One region of the Priestia sp. YIM B13491 genome, then DNA from elsewhere that is predicted to be linked to it. Evidence: riboswitches for the same ligand, from Rfam matches in the RefSeq annotation. Region 1 holds a riboswitch; the other holds the start of a gene.

What was found. Region 1 has a riboswitch for thiamine pyrophosphate ahead of thiM (hydroxyethylthiazole kinase). Riboswitches for the same ligand answer to the same signal wherever they lie in the genome.
Region 2: linked by a shared signal. The riboswitch ahead of ACFX4E_RS23765 (thiamine phosphate synthase) and the one ahead of thiM (hydroxyethylthiazole kinase) in region 1 are both predicted to bind thiamine pyrophosphate.

The regions. Positions count from the first base shown of each region.
Region 1 covers NZ_JBHZOR010000004.1:296,214-312,251, reverse strand. Annotated here, with positions in the region: gene lacZ (beta-galactosidase, LacZ type) at 1-1,593, shown strand, start outside; gene ACFX4E_RS16550 (EamA family transporter) at 1,630-2,541, opposite strand; gene ACFX4E_RS16545 (vWA domain-containing protein) at 2,640-4,556, opposite strand; gene ACFX4E_RS16540 (AAA family ATPase) at 4,568-5,482, opposite strand; gene ACFX4E_RS16535 (YkvS family protein) at 5,614-5,844, opposite strand; gene ACFX4E_RS16530 (RNA polymerase sigma factor) at 6,266-6,760, shown strand; gene ACFX4E_RS16525 (anti-sigma factor) at 6,757-7,947, shown strand; gene ACFX4E_RS16520 (helix-turn-helix transcriptional regulator) at 8,097-8,549, opposite strand; gene ACFX4E_RS16515 (hypothetical protein) at 8,703-9,323, shown strand; RNA gene ssrS (6S RNA) at 9,433-9,610, shown strand; gene ACFX4E_RS16505 (pyridoxamine 5'-phosphate oxidase family protein) at 9,758-10,186, shown strand; gene thiE (thiamine phosphate synthase) at 10,215-10,859, opposite strand; gene thiM (hydroxyethylthiazole kinase) at 10,873-11,679, opposite strand; TPP riboswitch at 11,753-11,861, opposite strand; gene ACFX4E_RS16490 (MFS transporter) at 12,053-13,270, opposite strand; gene ACFX4E_RS16485 (TetR/AcrR family transcriptional regulator) at 13,367-13,966, opposite strand; gene ACFX4E_RS16480 (GNAT family N-acetyltransferase) at 14,284-14,748, opposite strand; gene ACFX4E_RS16475 (hypothetical protein) at 14,918-15,424, shown strand; gene ACFX4E_RS16470 (UDP-N-acetylmuramoyl-L-alanyl-D-glutamate--2,6-diaminopimelate ligase) at 15,522-16,038, opposite strand, start outside.
Region 2 covers NZ_JBHZOR010000009.1:58,249-74,286, forward strand. Annotated here, with positions in the region: gene gpmA (2,3-diphosphoglycerate-dependent phosphoglycerate mutase) at 1-690, shown strand, start outside; gene thiD (bifunctional hydroxymethylpyrimidine kinase/phosphomethylpyrimidine kinase) at 721-1,530, opposite strand; gene ACFX4E_RS23745 (thiazole biosynthesis adenylyltransferase ThiF) at 1,553-2,572, opposite strand; gene ACFX4E_RS23750 (thiazole synthase) at 2,569-3,336, opposite strand; gene thiS (sulfur carrier protein ThiS) at 3,342-3,545, opposite strand; gene thiO (glycine oxidase ThiO) at 3,542-4,669, opposite strand; gene ACFX4E_RS23765 (thiamine phosphate synthase) at 4,653-5,276, opposite strand; TPP riboswitch at 5,398-5,498, opposite strand; gene ACFX4E_RS23770 (hypothetical protein) at 5,657-5,872, opposite strand; gene crcB (fluoride efflux transporter CrcB) at 5,920-6,309, opposite strand; gene ACFX4E_RS23780 (fluoride efflux transporter FluC) at 6,310-6,708, opposite strand; gene ACFX4E_RS23785 (amino acid ABC transporter substrate-binding protein) at 7,050-7,871, shown strand; gene ACFX4E_RS23790 (amino acid ABC transporter permease) at 7,855-8,559, shown strand; gene ACFX4E_RS23795 (amino acid ABC transporter ATP-binding protein) at 8,590-9,324, shown strand; gene ACFX4E_RS23800 (nucleoside hydrolase) at 9,359-10,303, opposite strand; gene ACFX4E_RS23805 (NADPH:quinone oxidoreductase family protein) at 10,483-11,478, shown strand; gene ACFX4E_RS23810 (Rrf2 family transcriptional regulator) at 11,532-11,963, opposite strand; gene ACFX4E_RS23815 (antibiotic biosynthesis monooxygenase family protein) at 12,030-12,359, opposite strand; gene ACFX4E_RS23820 (SpoVR family protein) at 12,483-13,892, opposite strand; gene ACFX4E_RS23825 (YhdB family protein) at 14,214-14,465, shown strand; gene ACFX4E_RS23830 (biotin transporter BioY) at 14,675-15,286, shown strand; gene ACFX4E_RS23835 (phospho-sugar mutase) at 15,321-16,038, opposite strand, start outside.

The sequences.
Region 1 (16,038 bases):
CATTACGAAGGAATCTTCCATCATCGCGACTATGATGCTTCAGATATAGAAAGCACGATGTACGTTAAGCCAGCAGATGTAGAGCGCTATGCACTAATGAATCCGAAAAAACCTTACATCTTATGTGAATACAGTCATGCAATGGGCAATTCATGCGGAAATCTGTACAAATACTGGGAGCTGTTCGATCAATATCCAATCTTGCAAGGCGGTTTTATATGGGACTGGAAAGATCAAGCTCTTCAAACAACAGCTGAAGACGGTACTTCTTACTTAGCTTACGGCGGAGATTTTGGTGATACGCCAAACGATGGCAACTTCTGCGGAAACGGCTTAATCTTTGCTGATGGAACAGCTAGCCCAAAAATTGCAGAAGTAAAAAAATGCTATCAGCCTGTAAAGTGGACAGCAATCGACGCTTCTAAAGGAAAATTTGCCGTTCAAAACAAACACTTGTTTACAAACTTGAACGCCTATGATTTTGTTTGGACTGTTGAAAAAAACGGTGAACTCGTTGAAAAACATGCGTCTCTTTTAAATGTAGCTCCTGATAATACAGACGAACTGACGCTTTCTTATCCTCTTTATGAGCAAGAAAATGAAACTGATGAATTTGTTTTAACTCTTTCTCTCAGATTGTCCAAAGATACAGCTTGGGCTTCAGCTGGATATGAAGTGGCGTACGAACAGTTTGTACTGCCTGCTAAAACCGCTGTACCTTCAGTAAAAGCTGCTCATCCTGCTTTAACCGTTGACCAAAATGAACAAACGCTTACGGTTACTGGATCTAACTTCACGGCTATTTTTGATAAGCGAAAAGGACAGTTTATTTCTTACAACTATGAGCGCACCGAGCTGCTTGCGTCGGGTTTCCGTCCGAATTTCTGGCGTGCAGTAACCGATAATGACCTCGGAAATAAACTGCATGAAAGATGTCAAACGTGGCGTCAAGCAAGCTTAGAGCAACAAGTGAAAAAAGTAACCGTTCAGCCGCAAATTGACTTTGTTATCATTTCGGTTGAACTAGCTTTAGACAACTCTCTTGCTTCTTGCTATGTAACTTATACGCTATATAACGATGGTGAAATGAAGATTGAACAATCTTTAGCACCTTCTGAGACAATGCCTGAAATTCCTGAAATCGGCATGCTGTTTACGATGGACGAGGCTTTTGATTCTTTAACATGGTACGGAAGAGGCCCTCATGAAAATTATTGGGACCGTAAAACTGGCGCTAAGCTTGGCCTTCATAAAGGCAGTGTAAAAGAGCAAGTCACACCGTATTTACGCCCTCAAGAATGCGGAAACAAAACGGACGTTCGATGGGCCACTATTACAAACGATCAAGGACGCGGCTTTTTGATAAAAGGTTTGCCAACAGTCGAGCTGAATGCTTTATCTTACTCACCTTTTGAACTGGAGGCTTACGATCATTTTTACAAATTGCCGTCAAGCGATTCAGTAACCGTACGGGTTAATTACAAGCAAATGGGCGTTGGCGGAGACGACAGCTGGGGAGCTAAAACACATCCTGATTACACGCTATATGCTAACCGCTCGTATACAAACACGTTTACGTTAAAACCTCTATAAAAATAAAAAGGACTTTCATTTGAAAGTCCTTTTTACTTATGATGTCACCTCTGGCTTTCGCTGAGAAAGTAAAAATACCGTAGCGATAATAAGAATCGTACCTAACCATTCCGTCCATCCAAACGTCACATGAAGCCATAGAACAGAGAGCGCCGCTGCTGATAAAGGCTCTGCTGAAGCAAGAACAATGGCTTCAGAAGCGCTAATATGCTTCAAACTTTCCAAATAGCAATAAAATGCAATGAGCGTTCCGAAGATGATTACAAATAACACCGCACACAGCGACAATAGCGACCACTCACCTGCTATATGCCACGGCGGGTGAATAAACGAAAAACTTGCACCGCCTATCACCATTCCCCAGCCTACTACTTCAATTGAGCTCCATTTCGCAAGAAGACGCTTAGGCTGAAGCGTATAAAAAGCAGACGTCACAGCTGCCCCAATTCCCCAAAACAACGCCCATCCTGTAATAGACAGCTCGTTAAAATTCCCGCTTGTTGCAAGAAAAAAGGTCCCCGTTATGACGAGCGCAACAGAAATCATTTCTACTTTCACCGGCCACTTTCTTGCTTGCACAGCTAAATAGCCAATAATAAATATTGGCGACGTATATTGAAGCACTGTAGCTGTAGCAGCGTTTCCTGCTTCAATAGCTGCAAAATATGTATACTGCACGCCGAGCATACCGATTACACCAAACAAAAGCAGCGAAGTCCTCTCTTCTTTTGTTTTCCAAATTGCAAAAATATTGCGCTGCTTAGAGGCTATTGCCAAAAGCAGCAATCCGGATACTAACATACGAACGACAACCAGCCACTCTGCGTTAAAACTTTTATGCTGAAATAAATATTGAGCCACCGTGCCAGATACTCCCCACATTGTGGCACCAATGATTACAAGCAGTAGCCCCCATGCTCTTCTAGATGACGTTTGAACTCCTTCCACTTGCCATTCCTTCTCTCTTTTTCATATATATTTAACTTACCTCGCTCCTCTTTAACGGTCAATAGCAAAAAAAGTCGAAGCAATATGCTTCGACTTTTTTAAATGCTTTTATGAAGTAATTTCTTGAGTAAAGGAAATAGCACATCGGGAAGTTCTTCGATGTTTGGTACTAGAATACTATATTTCCCGTACATATTTTGAATGGTTTTCTTTTGTCCTTCATCAATTTCCCCGTTGGATAAAAAGACGTTGATGACTTCAATTCCGTGCTTGCGTGCTTCTAATACCGCTTCGTGCGTATCTACAATACCATTTTGTTCATATCCCATAGCGGCTGGTTCACCGTCTGAAAACACAAGTAAAAACTTCTGCTGTTCAGAACGCTGAAGCAAGCGGCGTGTCATATGGCGAATGGCAAATCCATCACGGTTGTCTTCTTCAGGCTCAAGCTGCATAATTTCAGGACCGCTTTTGCGCTTTAACGATGCTTGAAAGTCCATAACTGTCTGCAGGTAGTTAGGCTGGCTCGTTTCGGTGGCATCATTTGTATCTTCCCAAAACCCTACAATTTGATGAGGCACCATAACGGATTTTAACGCTTCATGAAATAGCGTAATCCCAAGCTTCGTTTCATCCATTTTGTCGTACATTGATGCGGAACAGTCAACTAAAAGAGAAAAGACGGCATCAATTTGCGCAGAATCTTCATCTTTTTTATAAAACAAACGAGGATTGTCATCTGTCCATAGTTTTAGAAGCTTTTTATTTAATCGGCCAAAGTGCAGCTCGCTTCTAGGAAGCGTTTTTTTATGTTCAAGCGTTTTTTCAATCATTTGCTTTAATTTCTTTTGATACGATGCAATGATTTTTTTATTCTCATCATACTGAACAACGTGATCGTCGTTCGGAAGTTTAGAATCTACAAAAACAGCATAGGCATGCTTATTTTCTTTCCCATACTCATAATCCGCTTCCCCGTCTTTTTCCGGGTGCGTTTGCTCCATGGCTTCGATTTGAGAATAATCGTTGCGCGATGTTTTTTGAGAAGACCCTTGCACCATGCCCATTGCTTGATCTCCATCGTCGCCTTCACGAACACCATCGCCTAGCATGTCTGTTTTTGAGCCTTGATCCATATCAAACTGTAGAAAACTTTGCGTCGCTTCGCTTGTCTCTCGATGCCACATTTCCATTTTCTCTTCGTGAATGTCTTCATCTCCGTCTTTTTCATGCTCTAAAATATCATCGTTCACTAATGAATCTTTGCGCTTTAAATCTTCAAATGTTAACCCTTCTTCTAACTGATCATACTGAAGTTCAGCCAAGAAGAAATAAGTATTAAGCATATCTTTTTCAATAATATCATCAAAAACATCTACAAGTTCAAGACAGATGCGCGATACATCTTTTGTTGTTTTAGCTTCATATACGTTTGTTAGCTGTCTGCGAATAAAAGGCATCGCTAAATTAATCGATTCACTCATTGAAGGAATTTCTTCAAATGGATTTTCGGCCGTCAATAGCAAGTAGATGCCGTTAAAAAGTGCATCCGTATACACGCTTTTTGTTAAATTTGCGCTCATTTGTGTAGCAAAATATTTTCTGTAGAGCTGTCTTCTGACGGCGAAGGCTTTTTTCGTTCCAGGGCGTTCGCGTTTGCATACTTCTTCTAAACGAATATCTTCAAACAGCATAAACAGCTGCTTAGCTAAGCTAGGTACCGAGGTTTTATTTATTTTCTTTAAATATGCATTAATTTCTTTGAAGTTTGAATGCTTATAGCTTCCAATACTTCTTAAAAATACATCACTTTTTAAGCCGTACACTTTGTCTTCTTCTGGACGGTTATCCCAAAAGTGACTGAGATAAATAATGCCGTGTACAGGATCATAATAAGAAGAAACGCGATACTCTACTTCAATTTCATCATTTTTTGTTAATGTTTTCGTTAAATCCGCCAGCTCCATATAGAGAAAGGAATCTACATTTTTGTCGTTAAATTTAATAAATCGCATAGCGCCACTCCTTACTCAAATAATGTTTCAGCAATATTTTGAATGGCGGCTTTTTCCCTTTCATCTTCTAGCTTTTCAATAATACCGCGTCTAATCGCGCGAAGAGGCGGCATATAAAGAGCTAAATCACACGTATCAATAAGCGCACGAATAGACGCAGCTTCTTCTGATACATGGCCGCTTTGAACTTGAGTAATTAAATCTGCAGAGAGCGTGACAAATTTATCAATTAATTTTTCGTCTTTTAACTGAGACTGAGACATCAGAACTTGCTTTAAGCTGCCTCCTTGAATATACGGCACTTCAATAACAACAAAACGATTTTTTAACGCTTCGTTTAATGGAACGGTACCAACATATCCCTCATTAATAGCTGCTACTACGCCGAACGTTTGCTGACCGCGTACTACATCTCCAGTAAATGGGTTCGTAATCATTTTCCGGTAGTCAAGAACGCCGTTTAAAATAGGAAGTGTTTCAGGTTTAGCCATGTTAATTTCATCAATATATAGTAAATGGCCTTTTTTCATTGCCTGAATAACAGGTCCTTCCACAAACTCAATACCTGTTTTCCCTTCTTGTTCAGCAATTGTTTTAAAACCAAGCAGCGCTTCTGCATCTAAGTCAACCGAGCAGTTAACGCTATGCATCGGCTGAGAAAATAAATGCGACAGTGTTTCAGCAAGCTTTGTTTTACCTGAACCTGTTGGCCCTTTTAAAAGTACGTTTTTCCCTAGTGACAAAGCAATAATGGCATCTTCTAAAATATCTGCTTCTTCTGCTGTATAGCCGCCTTTTCCAATTAATAGCTGATCAGCATCGGACAAATTTTCATATTTACGATTCGCTAAAAGCGAAAGAACCTCTTGTGGTAATGATAATTGTGATAGTTGAATTGACATAACAAAAATCCTTTCTTTCTGCATACTTTCTATAATTTACTAAAAAACATTCTTCTTCTCAAAGAATTGCTTTACCTACGCTTTTCTCTAAGGTTTCGGATAGAAAAATCGCAGTCTTCAAACATATATTCAGTAAAAAAAAGTAGGTTATTCACCTACTTTTTTACGATTTTATAGTTTTTATGATTAACAACTGTTTTCATGGATTCGCCCGTTTCAGCATCTTTCCCAAAATCTACGATAACCGAATTGTCTCGCACTACCATAACAATTCCTTTAAATCCTTTATAGTCGCCTTTTTTTGGCTGAATCGTATCGCCAACTTTAGCTGCTTTGACTTTAGGTGCTTGTTCCTCTGTACCTTGTGTATTTTCTACGTCCATCATGACCCCACCTTTTCCAATTTACCGTGTTTTTTATAAGTGAAAACACAATTTAATTTACTTTTTGTTGAAAATACTTAGTTTATTTTCCCACAAACATCTATGGTTAAACACCATGTGTTTGTCCATTTTTACTTTGCAAACAAACGCTGTATTTTTTATTATGTATGTAGCTGTTTTTTGTAAGAGCACATCCTCGTTCTATCATAACATTTTCTGTTTCCTTCGAACACCAATTACCCTTTAGTTTTTTAAAAAAATGACAAATTACACGGAATTATGTCGAATTTCATATGATTTTCTTTTTAGTGTGATAAGCTATATATCGTATTTTAAGCATCTTTTATCTATTACATACGATTTTTGATAAAAAAACCGAAACTTTTATCCACAAATTGCGTTGATTAAATGAAAGGGGGAGAAAATGGCACAACAGCATAACTTTGAACACATTTATAAACAGCACATGCATGATTTGCTGCGCTATCTTCTCTCTCTTACTCGCAGAAAAGAATCAGCGGAAGATTTAATGCAGGAGACCTTTTACCGGGCACTTTTACACTTAGAAACATATAAAGGCGAGGAAGTGAAGCCTTGGCTGTTCAAAATTGCTTATCACGCCTTTATTGACTGGTATCGAAAAGAAAAAAAACGCCCTACTGTCGAAATAGAAGAATGGCACTTTACTCCTCAGCCAAGTGCTGAAGAACAAGTGATGATTCAAAGTGAAATCGACGGCTGGCTTTCTGATGTATCTGCTTTGCCTCCGGCTAAGCAGAATATTGTACTGTTACGAGATTATCACGGCTTCACATATGAAGAGATTGCAGAAATGACTGGCTATACTCTGTCAAAAGTGAAAATGGACTTGTATCGTGGTCGTCAACAATTGAAAAAAAGAAAGGAAGAGGACGGATGAGCTGTCAAGATATGAAGCATCAATGGGAAAAATATAAAAACGGCACTTTGACAGACAAAGAAGCAGAAACACTTGAAGAACATACGGAAAATTGTGAAGCATGCTCAGCTCATTTGGAGCACTTGCTAACCGAAGATGAACCGTTACCGCCAACTTCACCAGCTACTTCACTAAGTGACGATACGATGTTGGATAATAAAAAAGTTAAAAAGTCCATTTATATCGCCAAATGGAAGCAGCGCCTTTCAAATGTGACAACTGTCATTGGCTCTGTCGTTCTGCTATGGATAATCGGCAGCTTTTTATCTATTGTATATTATCATCAATCAAAAACCGAATACATAAACAGCGTGAATCAAGCAGCTATCGAATCTGCTTTTCCGAACGTTCATATACGTGAAACCACTTCTGATACACAGTCCTTCTTCCGCATGCAGTCGCAAATGGAAGCTTATAAGCAAATTGGACGTGAAGAGCAGGCCATTGGGACGTTTACATTTCATCAGCTGTTTGATAAAACAAGCGGTGTAGAAAAAGAATTTTCCGGCGGCAAATACGATCTTAACCTTTCTTTTGTCTATCCGGATCCAAAAAAATTAAAGCTACATGCAAAAGAGTATAAGGAATGGACGAATGAAACATGGAAAGCATTAGAAAATCTACCAAAAGGAACGGTAAGCGAAGTGGCTATTTCTTTTGATGATACGTATTCGCTAAAAGAAGTTCAGCAAAAAATGAGCGCCATCGACAGCCGTGATTTTTCTACCTCTTGGTACGCGCTTAATACAGGGCACGAACAAAAAACAAGTACAAAAGACGAGCCATTAATTGACTTAACATCAACATTTGGCTTTCCAGAGTTTCTAGACTTACCTTACGATCACAAAGGAAATCAAACCCACTCTACTAGCAAGTCGAACGTTTTAAATATGATGAAACTATTAGCCGATAATGAAGAAACGGTCCAAAAAGTTCGCCAGCTAGACCATTCCGATCTGTTGCTAAAGCAGCGATATTCTTATGTAAAAAAACACGGCGTCGGTGTGTACGGCATTGTGATTACAGGGCCTACAAAAAAACTGCTGAAATTAAAAAATGATCCGTCGATCACATATGCGTCACTTGGAGATGTAGAGCTATGGAATTGGTTCAGTCGTCCCTCGTCAGGTACGTTAATGAATCAGTAGAGGCCGAGACAAAAGTATAGCAGTGGAAGAAAAATCCGAACGATGAATCAAGACTCCTGATGGAGAATCAAATTCGTTCGGATTTTTTTATGAGTAGAGTGAATGTAGGTTTCATATACGCAGTGATTTTGTTATGTCCCGGCCTCTTTTTATTCATTCGTTAATTGTTCAAACCTTTTTACCGCTTCGCTTTTATCAAATGAACTAAACCATCGATAGTCTTGGTCATCTAAAATGCGATAGTGCTGACTAATCATATTTTGCTGCAGACGAAAAGAGCCTTCTTTTTGAATTTCTTTCCACCATACTCTTCCTCCGAGCGTTTTATCTTTTGGAGAAGATACGCCGTTATGAGCAATGATTTCTACTACTTCTAAAGGAACGTCTCCTAAAACCGATTGAAGGATTTCACTGTCACCAAACAAACCGCATACTGCAACAGTGGTCGTCCACCCTGCTTCCGTGCGCCCTTTTTCAATTTGAACCAATGTTTTTTTGGAAATACCAATGACTTCAGCCATTCTGTCTTGTGAATAGTTTCTTTCTAAACGAATTAATCGTATTTTATCCGATACTGATTTAATTACTTTTTGTTTATTCATTTTCACAGCCCTTTCTTTCTATACACGTACATTTCTTTAGTGTAATATTACACCTAATTAAAGAAGAGTTTCAAGCGTTTCCCTTCGTCACAAGACGGGGAAATATACTGAAATGGTTTTTGTACACTAAAACAATTAAAAGGAGTTGAGAATATGTATATCATTGTATGGGCTGTGCTTGTACTATACGCCTTTCTACTAGCTCCGGGAGCAAGCGCCTCTGATGATTTACTGTTTAAAAAACTTATCACAGGAAATTTTCAACAGGTAGATCCGCTCGTGGTTATGGTATTCTCTTTTTTGGGACTTTTCCCAATATTGTTTATGGTAATGATCTGTAAAAAAGATACATACAAACTGCCTGGATGGCCATTTTCTCTTCTATCATTTGGGGTTGGAGCTTTTTCTCTTTTGTTCTATTATCATTGGAAAGGACAAAAAGTTCGAAAACATTCGCGTATTCCTTCACGTTTCATTACTATCATTTCTTCTCGTCTATGGATTGGACTATGCTTAGCGCTCACGATTGCAGGTTACGTATACGGACTATCCATAGGTTCAATAAAAGCTTATGGAGAAGCTTTTATGCAGTCACAGCTTGTTAGCGTGATGACCGCTGATTTTTTTGTTTTAATGTGGCTTTCTTACTCCGTTATGACAAAAGAAAGGATAGCATCCCGGCCTTACCTTCTTTTATGTTTCATTCCAGTTGCCGGCCCTTTTCTTATTTTGTTACTGCTTCCCCGCCAAGATGTTAGAGAAGAAAAACTTTAAATAAAAGTCTTGCGTTCCATTCATTATTCCGTTATAATCATTTCTTGTACGATGAAAGTTGATTAATTAGAAAACATTTATATATCGGCATCTTATTTACATTTGTTATACATACCTGCGCTGTGCGTATACTCATGTTGTCTTAAACCTTTGAGTGTTAAAAGGGAGCTCAAAATTTAGCTGCAGATAGCACGCCCTTCTTGGGACGCTAAACCCGGCTATGAGGGCACCCACCTAGTAGATCTGGGTATTTAAGACACTTAGGGTTACGGCAGTGCGGGCTTATTTTTTAGTTAGCTGTAGCTAGCTTTTTTTATTTTTTATTTTATTAGTTTACATAATTATTTTATTGTTAACTTATATTTTTTTTAGACATGTATGTTTTATTTATCTTCGATTGAGGAACATAAAAAGTAATAAAGGAGATGGATAAAATGAATGAACAAAAAATTGCTAAAAAAGTAAACGAAGTATTAGAAGGAAATCGTGTAGGAACATTAGCTACAGTTGTAAACAACAAACCCCACTCTCGCTATATGACATTCTTTAGCGATGAAGATGGTATCGCTCTTTACACACCAACAAATATCAATACACATAAGGCAGAAGAAATCGAAGCCAATCCGAACGTGCACGTACTATTGGGCTACAGCGGCGAAGGATATGGCGATCAATACTTAGAATTATCTGGTACAGCTGTTCTTCGTACTGGTGATCAATTAAAAGGACGTATATGGAACGATCACATGAAAGAATGGTTTGACGGTCCAAATGACCCTGAGTATGTTGTTCTTGAAATTACGCCGAACGAAATTCGCTTTATGAATGAAGGCGAAGAAACTCCTCAAACTGTTCAGCTATAATAAAAAAAGCGCACAGTGTGCGCTTTTTTTATTTTCCTACCGCTTCTTTCAATTGAGCTGCTTTTTCTTTTGGAGACGCTGCTAAGCTAATCGCGGTAATAATAGAAACGCCATCTGCACCTGCTTCTACTACTTGTTTGGCATTTTCAGGCGTGATCCCGCCGATTCCTACAATTGGAAAGTCAATATTCTGGTTTCGCACTTCTTCAATTAACTTTGTACCTTGCACTGCTTTTGCGTCTTTTTTTGTAGACGTAGGAAAAACAGGTCCCATTCCTACATAATCCGCCCCGTCTTTTATCGCTTGCTGCAGCTCTTGTACATTATGAACAGAGACGCCTACAATTCCTTTTCCTATTTTCTCTCGAACAATATGAGCTTTTTCATCTTCTTGTCCAATATGAACGCCATCTGCTTGTAAGCGGATCGCTAAGTCAAGATCATCATTCACAACAAAAGGAACGCTGTGCTGCTGACAAATTTGCTGAAGTTCCTTCGCCAGCTGATATTTCGCTTCTCCTGTTAGGGCACCCTCGCCTTTTTCACGGAATTGAAACACAGTAACGCCGCCTTCAATTGCTTCTTTCAACACTGCTCTCGGATCTTTTGTACAGTTATTGCTGCCCATTATAAAATAAACTTGCAGCAGCTTTTTGATTTCTTTGTTTGTCATTTTCCGGCTCCTTTTAACGTTGATGTACTCTTGCATATGATTCAATATCCTGCCCAGATAAAAGATGAAGCTGGTTTAACAGCTCAATTTGAAAGCTTCCCGGCCCTTCTTCACCTTTTTTCGCTGCGGCGATTTCACCTGCCACTCCGTAAAAACTTAAAGCAGCAACGCTTGCCTCGACATATTCTTTTTCTACAGCAGCGAAAGCTCCTATAATTGATGTCAGCAGACATCCAGTCCCCGTCACTTTCGTAAATAACGGGTGACCGTTGTCTACTGTATACGTTTTGTTTCCATCTGTGATTACATCTTGTTTACCCGTGATAACAATCACTGTATCTAATTTGTTCGCTGCTTTCTCAGCAAGTTCAATGACGTCTCCTTGCCCTTCTAATGAATCAACGCCTTTAATGAGCCATGACTCGCCTACTACATTCGCAACTTCAGCAGCGTTACCACGAATAACTGCCATATTTAATTCTTCTACAAGCTGACGTGCTACTTCTGTACGAAACGGTGTCGCTCCGGCTCCTACAGGATCGAAAATAACCGGCACGCCATTTTCATTTGCTGATTTTCCTGCTATTCTCATCGCTTCTACTTCTTGAGCCGTCAGTGTACCCATATTTAAGACAAGCGCTCCGGCGATTCGTGCCATGTCAGCCACTTCTTCTTTCGCATAAGCCATAACAGGTGAAGCTCCTAGTGCAAGCAGTCCATTTGCTGTAAAGTTGGTTACCACAACATTCGTAATATTATGAACAAGCGGACTTATGTCTCTTACTTTCTCTAATTGAGCTGAAATTTTACTAATATCCATGTTTTTTCACTCTTTTCATTTAGTTTTAACACTGCAAAAAAGACAAAAAAGCACCTTGCATGCGCAAAGTGCTTTGGTATGTACTCACATTCCCTGCGCTGGCATTATCCAACAGGTTCAAATGGTCAACAGGCGTCCCTGTACTCTCAGCCTGCCCCGCGCAAGCTCCCATACTATTCTTGTTACGTTTAAAGTTTACTATTAACCTTTTTTATTTGCAACCATTTCACTGTTTTGCCGATAAAATAAAGCTTCTCTATAGGCTGAGTGGCGCTTTAAACCTTACACCATTCCTAAAAGAATAATCAAAAGACCTCCAGTAAGCTACTGGAGGTCTTCTATTCCCTAAGAATTCTATCATTTTTCCTTATGGTTATTTCTCTTGAACCGCTTGATTTCTCACAGCTGTTTTTCTGTCCTTCCCTGCTCTTAAAGATAAAAGAAAACAAAGAAGCAGTACAAGTGCAGCTGATACGTACGGATAATTAATGTTTATATCAAAGAGAAAGCCTGCTACAACGGGGCCAATAATATTTCCAAGACTTGTATAAGCAGAATTTAGTCCGGCTACATATCCTTGGTCGTCTTGTGCCATCATCGACATTTGCGTGCTGATTGCCGGACGTAAAATATCTGTTGCTAAAAAAACGATAAATGTCACAACAATAATAAGCCAGTACGTGTGCACAAATAGCGTAAGTAAAATAAAAAGTCCCGTCATCATCAAGCAAAACGAAATCACTCTTTTTTCACCAAACTTATTTAAAATCCACCCAAAAATCGTAACCTGCACTACAGCCCCCGCAATAGAGCCAAACGTAATAACAAACGCAATATCTTTTGGCGTAAAGCTAAATTTATGATCAACAAATAGTGAAAAAATCGTTTCATAATTGGATAATCCAAACGATGTCACAAAAACAATAATTAAACTTAAAAAATAAGGTTCTTTATAAGAATTCATAAGCTGCAGTAGCAGCCGCTCTTCTTTTGGATTCTCATTGTTTGAAACAGTATGATTTTGTACAGGACGAGACTCTGGCAAAACAAGAAGCGTAATCACTGCAGCCAAGCCTCCTGCTACTGCGGCCATATAAAATGGTACACGCATGCCGTATTCAGCTAAAAAGCCGCCGATACCGGGTCCAATAATAAATCCTGTTGTAATCGCCGCCGTCACATAGCCCATTCCTTTAGCGCGTTCTTTAGCAGACGTCACGTCCGCTGTATAGGCCATAACAGCAGGCATAATGAGCGCGGCCCCAACCCCGCCTAACATTCTCGATACAAATAATAAAAGAGGTGTACTCACTGAACCAAAGAACCATTCAGACAAGGCAAAAACAATCATTCCCGCTACAATAATTTTCTTTCTCCCTAACGAATCTGATAACCGACCCGCTAAAGGTGAAAACAAAAATTGAGTCAGTGAAAACACCGCTACTAAAAGCCCCATCACGCTGCCGTTGATATGAAGCTCCGTCATATATGTTGGCATAATTGGAATAACGAGACCGATTCCTGTAAAAACAATAAAAATATTTAGCATGAGCAGCAAAATCGCCGCTCGATTTCTTAACAATAACGACATATAAACCTCCTGATTACAAAAATACTGAACGTTCGGTCTATAAAAATACAAAATAATGAGGGATTACTCATTACCGCAATAAGCATCCCCGATTATTTAAGAAGACCTTGCTATGATTCCGTTTAAAAATACATCGATTGCTGAATGGTAAAGCTTCAGGGCATTTTCCGTGTTCGTTTTTCGAGACATGCGGCTCATTCCAACAAACAGCCCTTCTAAAATCACTGCAAGCTGTTCTGCATTTTTAGGAGAAAACTCTCCTTCATCAATGCCTTTTTGCAAAAGCTCCCGGTTAAACTCCACGTGTCGTTTCACCATCTCATCAATTCGCTCTTCGATGTCGCTGCCCTTTTCCTCGTTGTTAAAAAACTCATCGGCGGCTTTCGTAAGAGGATGATTTAAATCATCTAAAATGATTTGCTCCGCAATTCCAAAAAGCTTATCTCTTGTTGTTTTGTAAAGAGACTCTCTTTCTTTCCAGTTGCGTTCCCACTCGAGATCCCATTCGTCTATTAAATAGAGAAAAAGCCCTTCTTTACTTTTAAAGTGATAATAAATATTCCCTTTACTGCTTCCCGTAGCTTCTACAATTTCCTCAATAGATGTAGCTTTATAGCCTTTTTGAGAAAACAATGCTTTAGCGGCATCTGCCACTTTTCTTTTGGTTTGTTCACTTTGAAGCTTTTTTTTATTCAAGCTATTTCCACCGCCCGGCACATTTATTATTTATACTGAACATTCGTTTTGTATTATCTGACACCTATACTACATAGGAAAATCCTTTTTGTCTAGTGAAAAAATCTAGTTTATACCTTTTTATATGAATTATGACAAAACAAAAAACAAAGAGGTTGAGACATAACTAAATCAACCGCTAGAAGCCACTGCATATATGAAACCTACGTTCACCATCACCATAAAAAAATCCGAACGAGTTGGATTCTTCATCAAAAATTTTGATTCATCGTTCGGATCTTCTTTGACTAAAATACTTTTGTTCCGGCCTCTTTTAATCAATCATTCAATTTCTTTGTCATAAATACACTGTATGGATCTTCTTTGTAGGTAGAAAACGGTTCGCACTCGTAAAACCCAAAACTGGCGTATAGCTTTCTAGCCGGTTCAAAAGCAGAAGCGGATCCTGTTTCTAAGCTTAAGCGTCGGTATCCTCGTTTTTTCGCTTCATTTATTATGTACTGCAGCAGCTCCCTAGCAATGCCTTTTCGCAAATGAGCCGCGGCTGTTCGCATCGATTTAATTTCTCCGTGATGCTCATCTAGCTCTTTTATAGCCCCGCACCCTGCTAGCTGTCTGTCTTCCCACACGCTCCAAAACGTAATATCACGGTGTTTTAAGCTTTCAATATTTAGAGCATGAATACTTTCAGGAGGTGAATATAAGTTCATTCCTTGAAGGTGAGAACTTACTAGTTCAATAACTTCATTGTTCGTTAAGTGGTCTCTTTTTATTTTAATCATTTTCTCTTCCTTCCTGCTACTAACGGGCGGTCAACTACAAACCTACTTATGAATAAATTCACTGTCAACCTTTAAAAATCCTTTTATACACTCCCTTCTTTTTCACAGTTATTAAAATCGACTTTGCCAAGCAGATGTTTCATACATTGTTAAACGGAGGTGAAATTCGTTGAAGAAGGTTTTATTTTGTCTTGTCCCTCTTTTGTTTTTATTATCCGCCTGCTTTAGTGATCCTGTTCAAGATGATTTAATCGACTATAACAATCAAGATTTAAAAAAAGCCGCTCAGCTTGAAAAAGAAGCGATTGACGCATACGATTCTGTTACAGGCGCTAACTACACAAGTGACGCAGTGATGTATGATACGATGACGAGTGAAGTCATTCCTACCTATCGTAAATTTGTCGACGAACTCGAAAACATCGATGTAGAAACCGACGATCTTCGAAAGGTTCATGAAGGCTATATAAAGGCTGCCAATACCCAGTATAATGCTTTCATTAAAATTGTCAGCGCTTTAGAAAAGCAGGACCGCAACCTTATTGCTGAGGCAAACGCTATGCTTGATGAGGCACGAAAAGGGATACGCGATTACAATGCCGCTATTAAAAAGCTGGCTAAAGAACATGATGTAAAAATTGAAGAACTAAAAACACAGCGAGAAAACAGCCTATAGTTTTGATGCAAAAAGAAGGTCTCTAAAAATAGTAAGAGACCTTCTTTCGTATGCTGTTTCAATTTCTCCACGTTCGTTCGATAAATGAAGAAGAGTATTAGGAAATATTGCTTAACGATGCATAATAAGAGGCAATAATTTCTTCATCTGAATGCGGAATTTCGTTTCCTTTTACAAGCTGAGCGCCGTTAATACAGCCGCTTGTAAGTAAAATAATATCATTCGGCTTTCCTAAAGAAAGCGACTTTAATACTCCTTCTGTTCGAGTAGGGGCACGGTGAATATTACTTGCGCTTGGATTTGAAAAACCTGTCATTACTTGATCTACAATCACGTTCGGATCATGATGACCTGGATGATCAACAGTTACGACAATTTCATCAGTTTTTCCTTCAATGACACGCGCCATTTTAGGCATTTTATTAAAATCTCGAAGGCCGATCCCTGCAATCATGACAATGAGCTGGTTATACTCCATCTTTTTTACTTCTTCTACTAAACGCGTAAGGGCAACAGGCGTATGGGCATAGTCTAAAATCACTTTTTGGTTATTAGGACCTTCTATCACTTGAAAGCGTCCTTCTGGACTTTCCAATTTAGGAAGCACGCTAATA
Region 2 (16,038 bases), on a different contig from region 1:
GTGTGGAATCTTGAAAATAAATTTACAGGCTGGACGGATGTAGATCTTTCTAAAAATGGATTGCAAGAAGCGCGAGAAGCTGGAAAAGTGCTAAAGAAAAACGAATATACTTTTGATATTGCCTATACTTCTGTTTTAAAACGATCCATTCGCACTCTGTGGATTGTCTTACATCAAATGGACTTCATGTGGATTCCCGTATATAAATCTTGGAGGCTGAATGAACGGCACTACGGGGCTCTTCAAGGTTTGAACAAAGAAGAAACCGCAAAAAAATTTGGAGAAGAGCAAGTGCATTTGTGGAGAAGGTCGATGAACGAACGCCCTCCTGCTTTAGAGACAACAGATATTCGCTATGAAGCTTCCAACCCTAAGTATAAGGAATTAGCTAAGGGACAATTTCCTGTAACGGAAAACTTAGCCGATACAGAAAAGCGGGTTCTAGAATACTGGGACGAAACTATTGCTCCTTCTATTAAAGCTGGCAAAAAGGTTATTATTTCCGCTCACGGTAATACGATTAGGGCTCTGATGCAGTACTTGGATAACATTTCGCCTGATGGCATTGCGAACTTGAATATTCCTACAAGCGTGCCGCTTGTTTATGAGCTTGATGATAATTTAAAGCCCCTTAGACATTATTATTTAGGCATCGATGGAGAGATTCCTACCCATATTCCTTCTTCATAAAAAACGTGCCTAGATTGTAGGCACGTTTTTTTATATGCTTGAACGAAAGTATTTTCCATACGCCCAGTGATTAGTAGGACCGTGTCCGGAACCAATTTCAAGCGTGTGCTTAATCGCATAGTGAACAAAATCGGAAGCGATTTGAACTGCTTCAACCACGCTTTTGCCTTTCGCTAGTTCAGCTGTGACGCAAGCAGCAAACGTGCATCCCGTTCCATGTGTATGCTTTGTATTCATCTTTTCATGCGTGATTTCAACGTACGTATGACCATCATACACTATATCAATCATATCTTGATGAGATTGATCATGTCCGCCTTTAATTACCACGTGCTTTACACCTAGCTCATGAATCTGTTTTGCCGCTTCTTTTCGGTCTTCGATCGTGTGAATTTCTTTACCCGTGATGACTTCCGCCTCCGGTATGTTCGGCGTAATAACTTCACAAAGAGGCAATAATTCTTTTAGAGCCTGTACGGCTTCTCTTTGAAGAAGAGACTGACCGCCTTTTGCAATCATAACGGGATCAACTACAACATTTTGCAGGCCGTACTGTTTGATTTTACGAGCCACTGCGTAAATAATATCAGCACTGAACAACATACCTGTCTTCACTGCATTAGGAAATAAGTCAGTGGCAATTGAATCTAACTGAGTTTCAACTGCTTCTGCTTCTAAAGGATAAACTCCTTGAACGCCAACTGTATTTTGTGCGGTCACAGCTGTAATAACAGACATGCCAAAAACGTCGCGCTCTTGAAATGTTTTTAAATCTGCTTGAATGCCTGCTCCTCCACCGCTGTCTGATCCAGCAATGGTTAATGCTTTTGGTACTGTCATGCTTGAAACCTCCATCTCTTTCTTACCCAATATACCGATGATAAAGTGACTTTGCTTCTACTATATCGTTTGTTCCATGGACAAAGACGCGCCCATCTTGAAACATAACTAAACGGTAATCATCTACATAAAAAGAAAGCAGATACGGATTTTGTTCAATTTTATATCCTTTTTCTTTTAATCGTTCACCTAAAGACTGCAGCGGCTGCTTGGCTGATTTGCCCGGACGGATTTGTACCGTGTTTCTTCCGCATAGCACAGCTGTTTTCGTTTGATTTTCATATTGTAAAAAGGGATACGTTTGTTCACTGCCGCATGAGCGGCAAGCAGATTTGCGAAACACGTTCACATTGATGCTCGTATACTCATTTTTCCATACGTCAAACGAAACAAGTTCTCTCCTAAGCGCATTCCAGTCTCCGACTAATATTTTTAACACTTCTGTTACTTGATGAGCGACTACCATTTGAACAGCAGGACTAATAATCCCCACTGTATCACATGTTAACCCTCCAAGCGGTACAGATTCAAGCAAACAGGATAAACACGGTGTTTCACTTGGTATGATAGTATAACTAATTCCATAACTTCCTACACATGCTCCGTAAATCCAAGGAAGATCATATTTTTGTGATAAATCATTCATTACAAGGCGTGTGTCAAAATTATCGGTTGCATCAATCATAACATCTACCCCCTCAACAAGCTGTTCTAAAACTTGAGGGGTACCGTCTGCTACGTGCGCTTCTACTTTTACATCGTGATTAATATCGTGAAGCCGTTTTTTAGCGGCAATTGCTTTTGGAATTCTTTTATCAGCATCTTTTTCACTATACAATTGCTGCCGCTGAAGGTTGCTCCACTCTACATAGTCCCGGTCAATGAGCGTTATTTTCTTTACCCCCGCTCGCGCAAGAGCCTCGGCGTTCCCTGTTCCAAGAGCACCTGCTCCTACAATCAGAACATGCTTTTCTTGAATTAGCTGCTGTCCGCCTTTTCCAATAGGTTGAAACAGTTCTTGGCGGGAATAACGATTAATCAACCGATACTCATCCCTTCTGTTGGACTGCTTGCCGTTGCATATTGTTTCTTTTCAATACGTCCTGCTTCAAATGCTGCTCGTCCTGCTTCAATCGCTAGCTTCATAGCACGAGCCATTTTCACAGGATCTTTTGCTCCTGAAACAGCTGTATTTAATAACACACCATCTGCTCCTAGCTCCATAGCTTGAGCTGCGTCTGAAGCCGTTCCAATACCTGCATCTACAATTACTGGAACAGTTGATTGTTCAATGATAAAACGCATGTTCAACGGATTAATAATACCTTGACCTGAACCGATAGGCGAAGCTCCTGGCATAATGGCATGTACGCCTAACTCCTCTAAACGACGCGCAAGTAAAACATCATCTGATGTGTAAGGTAAAACGGTAAAGCCCTCTTTTAACAGTTCTTCACTGGCTTTTAATGTTTCAACTGGATCAGGAAGCAGCGTTTTATCACATCCAATTACTTCTACTTTCACCATGTCACAAAGTCCAGAAGCCTTTGCTAATTTAGCAATACGTACGGCCTCTTCTGCATTTTTTGCTCCAGCAGTGTTAGGCAAAAGAGTGAAACGCTTCACATCAAGCGCTTCTAATAAATTAGGCTGATTTTGATCAAAAATATCCATTCGTCTAACAGCAAATGTTAAAATTTCGGTCTCCGACTCTTCTACCGCTTGACGCTGAGTCGTAAAGTCTGGAAATTTCCCTGTTCCTAATAATAAACGTGAATTAAATGTATATTGTCCAATTTTTAACATACTCTTCATCCTCCTCCTACAAATGAAACGACTTCTAATGCATCTCCATCTTTCAAACTTGCATCACTATGTTCTTCTTTTTGTAAAATATTCTTGTTTAGCTCAACAATTACCACTCGTTCATGCAGGTTCTGAGCCTGCAACAAGTGCTGAACCGTTTCAATTTCATCTCCAACAGTAACGGTCTTACCATTAATGATTAGATTCAATGAACTCCCTCCATTACTCTAGTTAGCTGAAATGATGTAAAAAATGAATGATTCGGCTTTTTCCCTAACAAAGCATCAGCCATAATTTTTCCAGTTGCAGCACTTAATAAAATACCATTTCGGTAGTGGCCAAACGCCATGTGTAGATTCGCTATTTCAGGATGCTCTCCTAAATAAGGCCAGCCATCATTTGTTTGTGGACGAAGACCTGCCCATGCTTTTTCAAATGTAGCATCTTTAATAGCCGGCAGAAGCGCAGAAGCTTTATTCAGCAAAAATTGAATACCTTGTGCAGAAACCGTCTTGGTAAAATCATGCTGTAGCTTAGTTGCCCCTATTACGATTCTTCCACCAGTCTTTGGCACTAAGTAAAAACCTTCATCTAAAAAAATCGTTTTAGAAAGCAGTGGCTTATGACTTTGCAGAGCAATACACTCCCCTTTTACAGGAAACACCTGACCTAAATGTTCAGAAGAAATAAAGCGTTTAGCCCATGAGCCTGCTGCAATAACTACTTTTTCTCCATAAAAAGAGCCTTTGGACGTCTGTACACCTTTTACCGTTTCATTTTCCATAATAAGAGAATGAACGTCACAGTATTCGAATACATCTGCTCCGTGATACAAGGCTCCATGAGCAAGAGCCTGGGTTAACTTAGCCGGAGCTAGCTGGCCGTCTCCCGGTATTGTAATGGCTCCGTATATGTCTGGAGAAAGCCCGGGTTCTAACAAACGCGCTTCTTTTACATCGATCCATCTTACATGTTCATCCCACCGGTGGTGCTGAGCGGCTTTTTTCTTTAATACGTGTGCATCTTCTTCTGTTACAGCAACTTTTAATAAGCCTTTTTGAATGAGCTCTACGTCGATGGCCGTTTTTTCTTTTAGTTCCTTCACCAGTTCGGGAAACATGCTTCTGCTCTTAATAGCAAGGTCTAAAAGAGGACCTTCTTCATCAATTTCAGCTTGAGCACCTAAAATACCAGCGGCTGCACTTGAAGCTTCACAACCAATTTGATTGCGTTCAAGAATAGCTACTGACGCTCCTTGTTTTGACAAATGATAAGCGATAGAAGAGCTGATTATACCTCCTCCGATTAACAGTACATCATAATGCTGCTTCATTTTCTCCACCTCCAGATGTCCATATATGAGAATATTGTTTAATCGCTTTAAGGGGATCTTGCGCAAGCATGACACCAGACATCACAGCTATACCGTGTGCTCCTGTTTGCAGCACCTCTTTGGCATTTACAGGTGTAATTCCTCCAATGGCAATAACCGGTATCTGCACAGCATCTACTACTTCTTTTAGCGCTGCTATCCCTCGACTTCTTAATCCTTTTTTTGAATGTGTTGAATAAATATGTCCGTATAGAATGTAGTGAGCACCATCTTTTTCAGCTTCTAAAGCCTCTTCCACAGAGTGAACTGACTTTCCGACCATGAGAGAAGGAAATGCGTCTATAACAAACGAAACGTCTAAACTATGATAGGCAAGCTGTACGCCTTTTGCTTTTAAAGCATGCGCTACATCAACTCGATCGTTCACAATAATTTTAGAGCAACAAAATGGCAGGCTTTCTAGTAAACATTGAATCTGCTTTGCCGTTTTTTCTTTTTCTCTAATATGAACGGCGCCCGCAAAAGGCGCGATAGCTGTTAAAATTTTTTGAAGCTCTTCGATTGGCTGCTTATCTGTTGTAATGACATGAAATTTAGGAATATCCACATGATCGAAACCTTTCCATTCAGAATAAAGAGAAATTTCAATCACTTCATCTTGTGTAGAGGGCTTTATTACATACAAAAAACCACTCTACAACGTAGAGTGGTTAGCATGCATCTTTATGTAAACATGATCGCCACTTCCCTACGCTGGTCCAAACCAGATCAGGTTCAAAGGGTCCGAAATACATTCGTCTCAGCTTCAAAAGCTCCCCTAGTGATTGCTATTTATTGATTTTGTTTTCGTACTTAAAATTATAACACAACTAGATGTAAATACAATATCCCTTTATGCTCTTACGGCTCTCTTCCTTTTATAGAGGTATCTTTTAGGCTTCTTTACTAAGAGGCTCGGCGCACCGCATCATTCTGCTTTTTATATGGTTAGTAATCGGTATAGTCGTCGAATTCTTCTTTGTCTTTTTCCTTTTTCCGATCCCATATAAACAGCAGGAGTAACATAATAAAAGTTAGAATATAAAAACCGTAAAAAATAAATGCTGCCACAACATTTATAAATAAAAATAAAAAACCGATGATCTGACCTGCAACAGCTACAATCAACAAAATGTATTTCCAAACTTCTGCTTTTCTATCCATTCTCTACTTCTCCGTCTTTTTGTTTTTCCCTACTAGAAACGTTCTCTTTACTTAAATAAAAACGTCCCTGCCAGTAAACCGACTGTAAATAAACCAACTGTTCCAAATGCTGAAATCCCCACGTACGCCAACATTTTTCGATAAGATTTTTCTCGAATTAACTGTACGGTTTCCACACTAAACGTTGAAAAAGTGGTAAAGGCACCAAAAAACCCAATGCCAATCATTAAAAATATTGAATCATCATAAGCATGACTCGGAACCTTTCCATAATAACTACCGTAAAAAAGACCAAGTCCAAACGCACCGAGCAAGTTTACAAACAGCATTGATACTGGAAAAGGAGGGTTTGAAACTGTTTTTGTAACTTTTAAACCCAAAAGATAACGGCATATTCCTCCAGCTGCCCCGCCAAGTGCCAAGCTCACTATGCTCATTTACTTCACCTCATGTACTTTCACTAAATTTTTTCCTGCCGCTTCACCGCATAGATAGCCTGCTAAAGCAAGAAAGATTCCACCTACTAAAGAGACAAATACATAAATTGCTCCACCAAATAAATGGTGCTGAGTGAGAGAAATGACATCTCCTGCAAACGTTGAATACGTTGTAAAACCGCCGCATACGCCAACTCCTAGTCCAAGCTTTATCCATTCTTTTGGCTTTTTCCACACAAAAAATCCTGTTAATAGGCCTAGTATGAAGCTTCCTAATAGGTTTTCAATTACCGTTCCTATTGGATAGCCCGTATATAATAAGGAAAGATTCAGCAAATAACGTGCATATGTACCAGCGATAGCACCAAAGGCAATTGAGATTAAGTTTATGGCTTTCATCATATCGCTCCGTTTCATAAATTCTTCTTTAAGTGTACCATAAGGAATTTATTTCTACCTTAACATTTAACTATATGTTTATTGCACCAAAAGTCATGAAAAAATGAAAGAGAAAATCGTCGCATGAAACTTCCTTTTTACTCCTCAAATCTCCCTTAAAAATCCACTAAATCCAAATTTTAAAATCTTTCTGTATCCTTATGACAAACCGTGTATAGAAGGTATATTTCCCTTATTTTAAGTCACATTAATCGTATAAGTTTTTTTTGTTGACTTTTGCTGTGTTCTTGTTTAGTATCACAGAGTATCATTTCCTATCAGAATACTAGGGGGTTTAGAAAATGAAGAAATTTGCTGCACTTTTGTCGCTACTATTAGCTTTCACAGTTGTGCTTGCCGCATGCGGTTCTAGCTCAAAAAATGAAGCAAACAATGGAGACAATAAATCTTCACAAGAAGATTTATATAATAAAGTGAAAAAAGATGGCGTATTAACAATTGGAACTGAAGGTACATACCCTCCGTTCACTTTTCATGACGACAAACAAAAGCTAACTGGGTTTGATGTAGAATTGGCTCAAGAAGTAGCTAAACGTCTTGGCGTAAAAGCTGAGTTCAAAGAAACACAGTGGGATGGCATGTTTGCTGGATTAGATGCTAAACGATTTGACATGATTGCTAATGAAGTTGGTATTCGTGAAGATCGTCAAAAGAAATACGATTTCTCTGATCCATACATCCAGTCAGGCGCTGTATTAATTGTTCGTAAAGACGAAAAAGATATCAAATCATTTAAAGATTTAAAAGGAAAAAAATCAGCGCAGTCATTAACAAGTAACTATAAAGACATGGCTCAATCTTATGGTGCAAACATTACGAGTGCTGAAGGTTTTGCTCAAGCAGTAGAACTAATGAGCGCAAACCGTGTTGATGCTACAATCAACGATAAATTATCGTTCCTTGACTATAAGAAAAAGCACCCTAACGCACCTATCAAAATCGCGGATGAAAAATCCGATGGTGCTGCAAGCGGCTTTATGTTTAGAAAAGACAGCGGTAAGTTAGTGGATAAAGTAAACAAAGCATTGAAAGATATGAAAAAAGACGGAACATACGCAAAGATTTCTAAGAAATGGTTTGGCGAAGATGTTTCTCCTAAATAATATTTTTCCTGATGGAGAGCGATTGAATCAATTGATTTCAATCGCTCAATCATCTCTCTTACCAATGGTAAAGGGAGCTATTCAATATTCTATTCCACTAACATTAATAAGCTTTGCCATAGGCATTGTGTTAGCTGTTTTAACAGCACTTGCTCGCTTGTCGTCAAGTAAGGTATTAAACATGATTGCACGTGTATATGTCTCAATTATTCGTGGAACGCCTTTGCTTGTGCAATTATTTATCATTTTCTACGGATTACCTAACTTAGATATAACAATTGATCCATTTATCTCTGCTGTTATTGGATTTTCATTAAGTGTAGGTGCGTATGCATCTGAAATTATTCGAGCAGCAATTCAATCTATTCCTAAAGGACAGTGGGAAGCTGGCTACTCACTTGGTATGACCTATTCCCAAGCGTTAAGACGGATTATCTTACCGCAAGCAGCACGTGTATCGATTCCGCCATTATCTAACTCTTTTATTAGTCTTATTAAAGACACGTCACTTGCATCGCTTATTCTTGTTTCTGAAATGTTCCGTCAAGCTCAAGAAATTGCTTCAACTAACTATGAGTTTTTACTTCTTTATAGTGAAGCAGCTCTATTGTACTGGATTATGTGCACAATCTTATCCATTATCCAAGGACGCATTGAAATAAGACTAGATCGTTACGTATCTAAATAACCGTTTCAAGTAGCTAAAGGAGTTTTTTATATGATTAATATCAAAAATTTGCATAAATCATTCGGTGATTTGCAAGTATTAAAAGGAATTGATTTAGAAGTTGAACAGGGCAAGGTAATTGTATTAATCGGCCCTTCTGGATCGGGTAAAACAACTTTTTTACGTTGCTTAAATCTGTTAGAAATCCCAACAGACGGCACGATTGAACTTGATAAAAAAAGCATGAATTTTACCAAGCCTGTTCGCAAAAAAGACATTACTTCATTTCGAAGCCTAACAGGTATGGTCTTTCAAAACTATAACTTGTTTCCTCATAAAACTGCGCTTGAAAATGTTATGGAAGGTCCTGTAATTGTAAAAGGTGTTTCCACTCAAGAAGCAGAAAAAAGAGGGAAAGAATTATTAACACGAGTTGGCTTAGGAGACAAGCTCGACTTTTATCCTTTCCAGCTGTCTGGCGGACAACAACAGCGTGTTGGCATCGCCAGAGCAATGGCGATGGACCCAAAAGTTATGCTGTTTGATGAGCCTACTTCAGCTCTTGATCCTGAGCTTGTAGGAGACGTTCTTCAAGCCATGAAAGACTTGGCAAAAGAAGGAATGACGATGGTGGTGGTAACTCATGAAATGCGCTTTGCCCGTGAAGTAGCGGATGAAGTTATTTTTATGGATCAAGGTGTCATTATGGAAAGAGGGATACCGGATCAAATATTTTTAAATCCTCAGCAAGAGCGGACACGTCAATTCTTGAATATGATTCATTAAAAAGGTTGCACACTTTCATGTGCAACCTTTTTCTTTATTTGGCTACTGCTTTTTTCATCAAATCTGTAATGTACGTAAAGAATGCTTCAGCTGTGACATCATATACGATATCTACAGGTCGTCCCTCTTCGGAAATTTCTGTTCTTCCTTGGCTCGGTGTTTCTGTATGCACAATACTCGAAACCGTTTTTACCTTCACAAGTGTTGAATTCCCTGTAAATGCTGTTGTGAGTACATCCCACAAATAATATGTTGAATTGGTTTCAACGTGCACAAGCGGCGGGCAGGCCGCGTAGCACTGCCCTACAAAGTCTACTCCTTCATATCTTCGAAGTGAAGCCCACATTTGACGAATAGCCGGTGTTAAAGGAACTTGATTCGTGCTTTCTAAAGCAACCATCTCAATTTTAATTTTGCTTTCCCATAGTTTCGCTACTGCTTCTGGATCCCAAAAAGCATTCCACTCCGCCGTTCCATCGTGTTCAGGTTCCTGCACATTTCCTACTTCTTGAAATGTACCGCCCATCCATACTAACTTGTCAATTTTCTCTTCTATTTCCGGCGCTTTTTCAAGTGCTCTTGCTAAATCTGTTAACGGTCCTGTAAACAATAAAGTTGTTTTCCCGGCTGTGTGCTGCAATGTCTCGATTAAATGATCATGAGCAGGGAGCTGACTTATTTTTGTTTGTACTTCCCCTTTTTCATTTAAAATCGGCAGTGCATCTACATAAAACGTATGCATGCGCCACTCCTTTGGAAATGGATTCATACCGCGTGAAGTAGATTTAGCAACCTCAATATCATAACTTCCAAAACGATCAATAATCTTTTGGCTTGCGCTGATACCTGGCTCTAGATATCCGTCAGCCGGAATAACAGATACTCCCGTTACTTTTACATCATCCATTTGCAGCAGTAAAAAAAGCGATACTAAATCATCGATGCCTGCATCATGGTTAAAATATACATTTGTGCTCATTTCTCTTCTCCTCTTTTCTATGTATTGCTAACTAATAGCTATACCGCTATTTTATAATGAAATGATCTCTTTCGTAATCAAAGTATTAGGAACTTCTTTTACTATTTTCTATAATGGGTATAGAAATAAGGTAATCTATGTATAGATGTATACATCTCAGTATAGAAAGGAGAAATAAAATGGAGCAATCATTTTCAGCATTAATCGTAGATAAAAAAAGTGAAGACCAAGTGGAGGCGTCCGTCCAAGAACTGACGCTAAACGATTTGCCAGAAGGCGATGTACTTATTCGCGTTCATTATTCAGGAGTGAATTATAAAGATAGCTTAGCCAGCATCGCAAACGGCAATATTGTGACAAGCTACCCGTTTGTCCCAGGAATCGACCTAGCAGGCGTCGTTGTATCTTCTGACAGCCCTGATTTTAAAGAAGGTGATCATGTCATCGCAACAAGCTATGACATTGGCGTATCACACTTTGGAGGCTATAGTGAGTATGCGCGCATACGCAGCGAATGGATTGTCCCTCTTCCTCAAAATTTAACGTTAAAAGAAGCAATGATTATCGGAACAGCTGGCTTTACAGCCGCTTTATCTGTGCATCGCTTAGAGGAAAACCATACTAGTCCATCTAATGGCTCTGTGCTTGTAACAGGCGCTACGGGAGGTGTAGGAAGCTTTGCGATTGCCATTCTTTCAAAATTAGGCTACACAGTGGAAGCAAGTACGGGAAAAAGCTCGGAAGCAGCTTATTTGAAAGAGCTTGGCGCTTCCTCTATTGTAGCGCGTGAAGATGTTTATAACGGCAAATTAAAAACATTAGGCAAACAAAAATGGGCTGCTGCGGTGGATCCTGTGGGGGGAGAGCCTCTAGCTTCTGTTCTCAGTCAAATTCAGTACGGCGGCTCTGTAGCTGTCAGCGGGCTAACAGCTGGAGGCAAAGTGCCAACAACCGTCTTCCCCTTCATTTTAAGAGGGATTAATTTATTAGGTATCGATTCTGTTTACTGTCCAATGCCTACTCGAAAAGAGATTTGGAATAGACTCGCTAGTGACTTTAAGCCTGAAAGCTTTGAACCTTTCATTCAACAGGAAATTTCACTACAACAGCTCCCTGAGGTACTTCCGACTTTATTAAAAGGACAAGCTCGAGGACGAACAATTGTGAAGCTATAAAAAAAACGGAGAAACCTAGGTTTCTCCGTTTTTTTACGAACAGAAGCATGTTATTACGCATCTATTTTTGCTATTAAATCCGTCACTAATTCTTTCATGGTCACATCGGCTAAGACTTGTTCCATGGCATCTTGAGAACGTTTTAAAATCAATTCAAGGACACTTTGAATATTGGCTCCTACAGGACACTCCACATTCGGATTTTCATGCATTTGAAACAATTCTCCTTCTTCCACTGCCGCCACCGCTCGATAAACGTCTAACAACGTTATCTCTTCTAAATCTTTCAATAGATAAGCTCCGCCAGCTCCGGCTTTTACACCCACGAGTCCAGCTTTCTTTAACATCCCAATTACTCGTCTTATAACAACAGGATTTGTATTTACACTGCTAGCAATCCACTCTGAAGTACTAGGATGACTGCTATCTACTTTAATTAAAGATAGTATGTGAACGGCCACGGTGAATCGACTGCTAATTTTCATTGCTCTCACTCCTATTTTGTTGTAATCATTATAGTTACAACATTTATGAAAGTCAAGCATGCTTTTTTAGGAAAGAATGTCCTCTTCTACCGCCTCATAAAAGCGCAGCGTTTTCTTGATTTCCATAGCTTCAGCACATGCTTTCGTTTTCTTTTTATTCGCTTCTTTATGTTCGTTCACATGTTCTTCTCTTGAGATCCACGCTTGAAAGAACTGCTTGTCTTCCCACTTGGATACAAAAACATATTCAACTTTATCTGCGGAATCTTTTTTCCAGCATTCGAACGATAAATTTCCTTTGGCTGCCTCAATTTCTCTTTTGTTTTTCTTAGCTTTTTGCTTGAGCTGTTCTTCAAATTTCTTTTCTGTTTCAAAACTTGCGTTTACAACAAACATCTTATCTTCCTTTCTAAATGAAAGTAATTCTCATTTGATTATTGCATAGTAATTTTATTTTTTCAATTTATATGGGTAAGTTACAGAAGCCCAAAAAGACCGCTGTTTAAGCGGTCTTCTTTTTTACAAATGTTTTCTATGCACTGTTTTTCCATCATACGTAAAGGCGATTGGCTTGCCTTCCATTACCGTTTCTAAATGAACGGGGCGGCCCCAAAGCTGATGAACGTACGGTACCACTTTTTCTAAGTATTTGACATCTAATTCAATTCCTTCATACCAGTGTTTTAAATAGAGCTCTCCATTTTTTAGATAGTCTCCATTGGTTACTGTGATATAAGGAAATCCGCCGTTTACGCGCATATTAACAAGCTGATCTCTAACTTCTGTCCACTCTTTGTCGACGATTTTATAGTCTTTTCCTTGTTTTTGGAATAAGTACATATCCTCCCGCATGACTAAATCTTTTGTTAAGTAATTGCGGATAAAGGAAATATCTGATTCAACCTCACGTACCTCAAACATCTTCTCTCTTCCTGACCCCGGCTCCACGCCCCGGCGAATCATATCTTCTGTTGGATTATTGTAGCGTTCTTCAATGTCTTCAAAGATTTTTAAACCTAAATAATATGGATTGATTCCCGTCTTAGACGGCTGCACAACCCCTGCATTTAGCTTGGCGAATTCTATCGCTTCATCACTCGTTAAATCCATTTCTCGAATAATGCGCTGATGCCAGAAAGAAGCCCAGCCTTCATTCATAATTTTTGTTTCAAGCTGCGGCCAGAAATAAAGCATTTCTTCTCGCATCATCGTTAAAATATCCCGCTGCCAATCCTCTAGATAAGGACTGTATTCTTCGATAAATAATAAGATGTCTTTTTCAGGCTGAGGCGGAAATTTTTTAAAAGACTTTGGAGGTTTTGGTTTTTTCTTTTCTTTATAATCCAAATTCCATAAATCATCGTAAGGAGAAACGATTTCTTCTTCCGATGATTCTACATCATCTATGCTCCAAGAAAGCTTGGCACGCATAAGGGACGGATCAATATGTTCCTGAATCGATAGGACAGCATCCAAAAACTTTTCTACTTCACGCTTACCGTGCTTTACTTCGTATTCTTTAATTCGATCAGCGGTCGCTGCCATACTTTCTACCATATCCCGTTTAGTGTTGGCAAAACGGCTGTTATTTTTAAAGAAGTCACAGTGAGCTAACACGTGAGCTACAATTAATTTATTTTGAATAAGCGCATTGGAATCCAATAAAAATGCATAACAAGGATCTGAATTGATAACTAATTCATAAATTTTACTCAATCCCAGATCGTAGTGTAATTTCATTTTGTAAAATTGTTTTCCAAAGCTCCAATGTGAAAAACGAGTTGGCATCCCATATGCACCAAACGTATAAATAATATCTGCCGGGCAAATTTCATAGCGCATCGGATAAAAATCTAAGCCGAAACCGCTAGCTATTTCCGTAATTTCATCAATCGCACGGTATAATTGCTTATAATCTGCTTCTTTCACGACAGCTCCCCCTTTCACTCCTTACTTCAATCTATGTACAAACATGTCAATTCATGTGTTTTCATCAAAAAGAAGCTTTATTTTTTCAAGAAAAGGGGATTTTTATTTAGTTGTCTTAAATAATGGATGTAATATAACTGTTATGCTGCATCATTCTTTGCTTTTCTTATGATTTATCCGGTGCTGTACGTTTATTCTTCTTGCATAATAACTACAACCTCTTTTAATTATGCACTGGTCTTTTGCCCAACATTTACAGCGTAAGAATTCCCGCAAATATCATACACTAATTTCAACTCCTCAAAAGGAGGAACGTTATTAATGGATGTAATTGATTATGATCGAGCTTTGTATTACACACACCGTTCACAATGGGATAACTTATTAATTTTAATGGTTCGAACAGACGACGATTTTCTTTCAAAAAAGATTGAACATTTTTTGCACGCCTACAATTTTGAACGAAACTACCGCATCATTCAAGAAGAGCTTTATTCCTTACTACGCTACATTGATCATGCAACGGAATATTCGGAGCACAACCCGGAGCTTCTGGAAGAATCATTGTACTAGTATTTTTGATACACACACTTGGACAAAGAAGGGATGAATTCCCTTCTTTATTTTTTTATGTTGCACTAAAAATATGCATACTTTATTTCAAAAAACCTCACATAATATATGTAAACATATTCATTTTTATCGTTGACATAAAAGTGAATTCGACGTACAATCTTCAGTACATACGCTAAGATATTTCAGTACATACTGGGAGGAACAATATGAGTACTAATAAAAGGTTTCGCACATTAGATTTAACGCTAGCCGGTATGTTTGCGGCTCTGATGGCTATTGGTGCAAACATTACTTCTTGGGCACCTTTTTTACAAGTAGGCGGCGTGCCTCTTTCACTTCAGCCTTTTTTTGTTATATTAGCAGGACTTTTACTTGGGAGCCGAATGGGTTCTATTTCGATGATTGTATACGTATTAATTGGCATTGCCGGCGCCCCGGTATTTGCTCAATTTAAAGCAGGAATTGGTATTTTATTTGGAAGCACCGGCGGCTTTTTGCTTTCTTATATCGTAGCAGCATTTATCACAGGAAAAATTATGGAAATGCGCGGGAAGCCAACTTTTTCTATCTTTTTAATTTCATCGCTAGTTGGTATTGCGGTTATTTATTTAATTGGTACTACGTATATGTATGCAGCAGTTAATTACTGGCTTGAAGCTCCTGCAATGACATATGCAGCCGCTTGGAAGATTATGTCGTGGTTTGCGGTAAAGGATCTTATTTTTACTGTTCTTGGGGCTATGCTTGCTCCGAAAATTTATAAAGCCCTACGATCTTCTTCGTACTTGTCAAATACGCAATCAAACAAAGTATCATAAAAGAAGCCTGCTCAAGTTTGAGCAGGCTTTACTTTTATACCGTTTTCACTTTATCCAATACACGTTCTACTTCACCCATTACAGCTGTTTGTACAGCTTCTAAATGAGCAATGCTTGTTGCTTCATCTTCTGACACGACGCCAAAATAGAACTTCACCTTTGGCTCTGTACCAGACGGACGAAGGCAGAACCAAGAACCGTCTTCTAAGATATATTTTAATACATTTGATTTTGGTAATGTAATTTCTTCTACTTTTCCTGCTTTAATATGCTGACGCTCACTTAATGTATAATCCTCTACAACCGAAACATTTAATCCTGCAATGTCAGTAGGAGGTTCATTTCTAAATGTAGCCAAAATATGCTGAATTTGCTCAGATCCTTCTTTTCCTTTAAGCGTTAAAGATTTCAGACCTTCACGATAGAAACCATATTTAGTAAACACTTGCTGAAGCGCTTCGTATAGTGTCATGCCCTGCTTTTTATAATAAGCACAAGCTTCTACTGCTAGAATGGCTGCTTGTACAGCGTCTTTGTCACGAGCAAAGTCACCAATTAAATAGCCATAGCTTTCTTCATAACCGAATTGGAATGTATACTCGCCCGTTTGCTCATATTGCTTAATTTTTTCACCGATAAATTTAAAACCTGTTAGAGTGTCAACAACTTGCAGTCCAAATGAACGAGCAATTTGTGCGCCGATTTCTGACGTTACAATCGTTTTTAACACAACGCCATTAGCAGGCAGCACG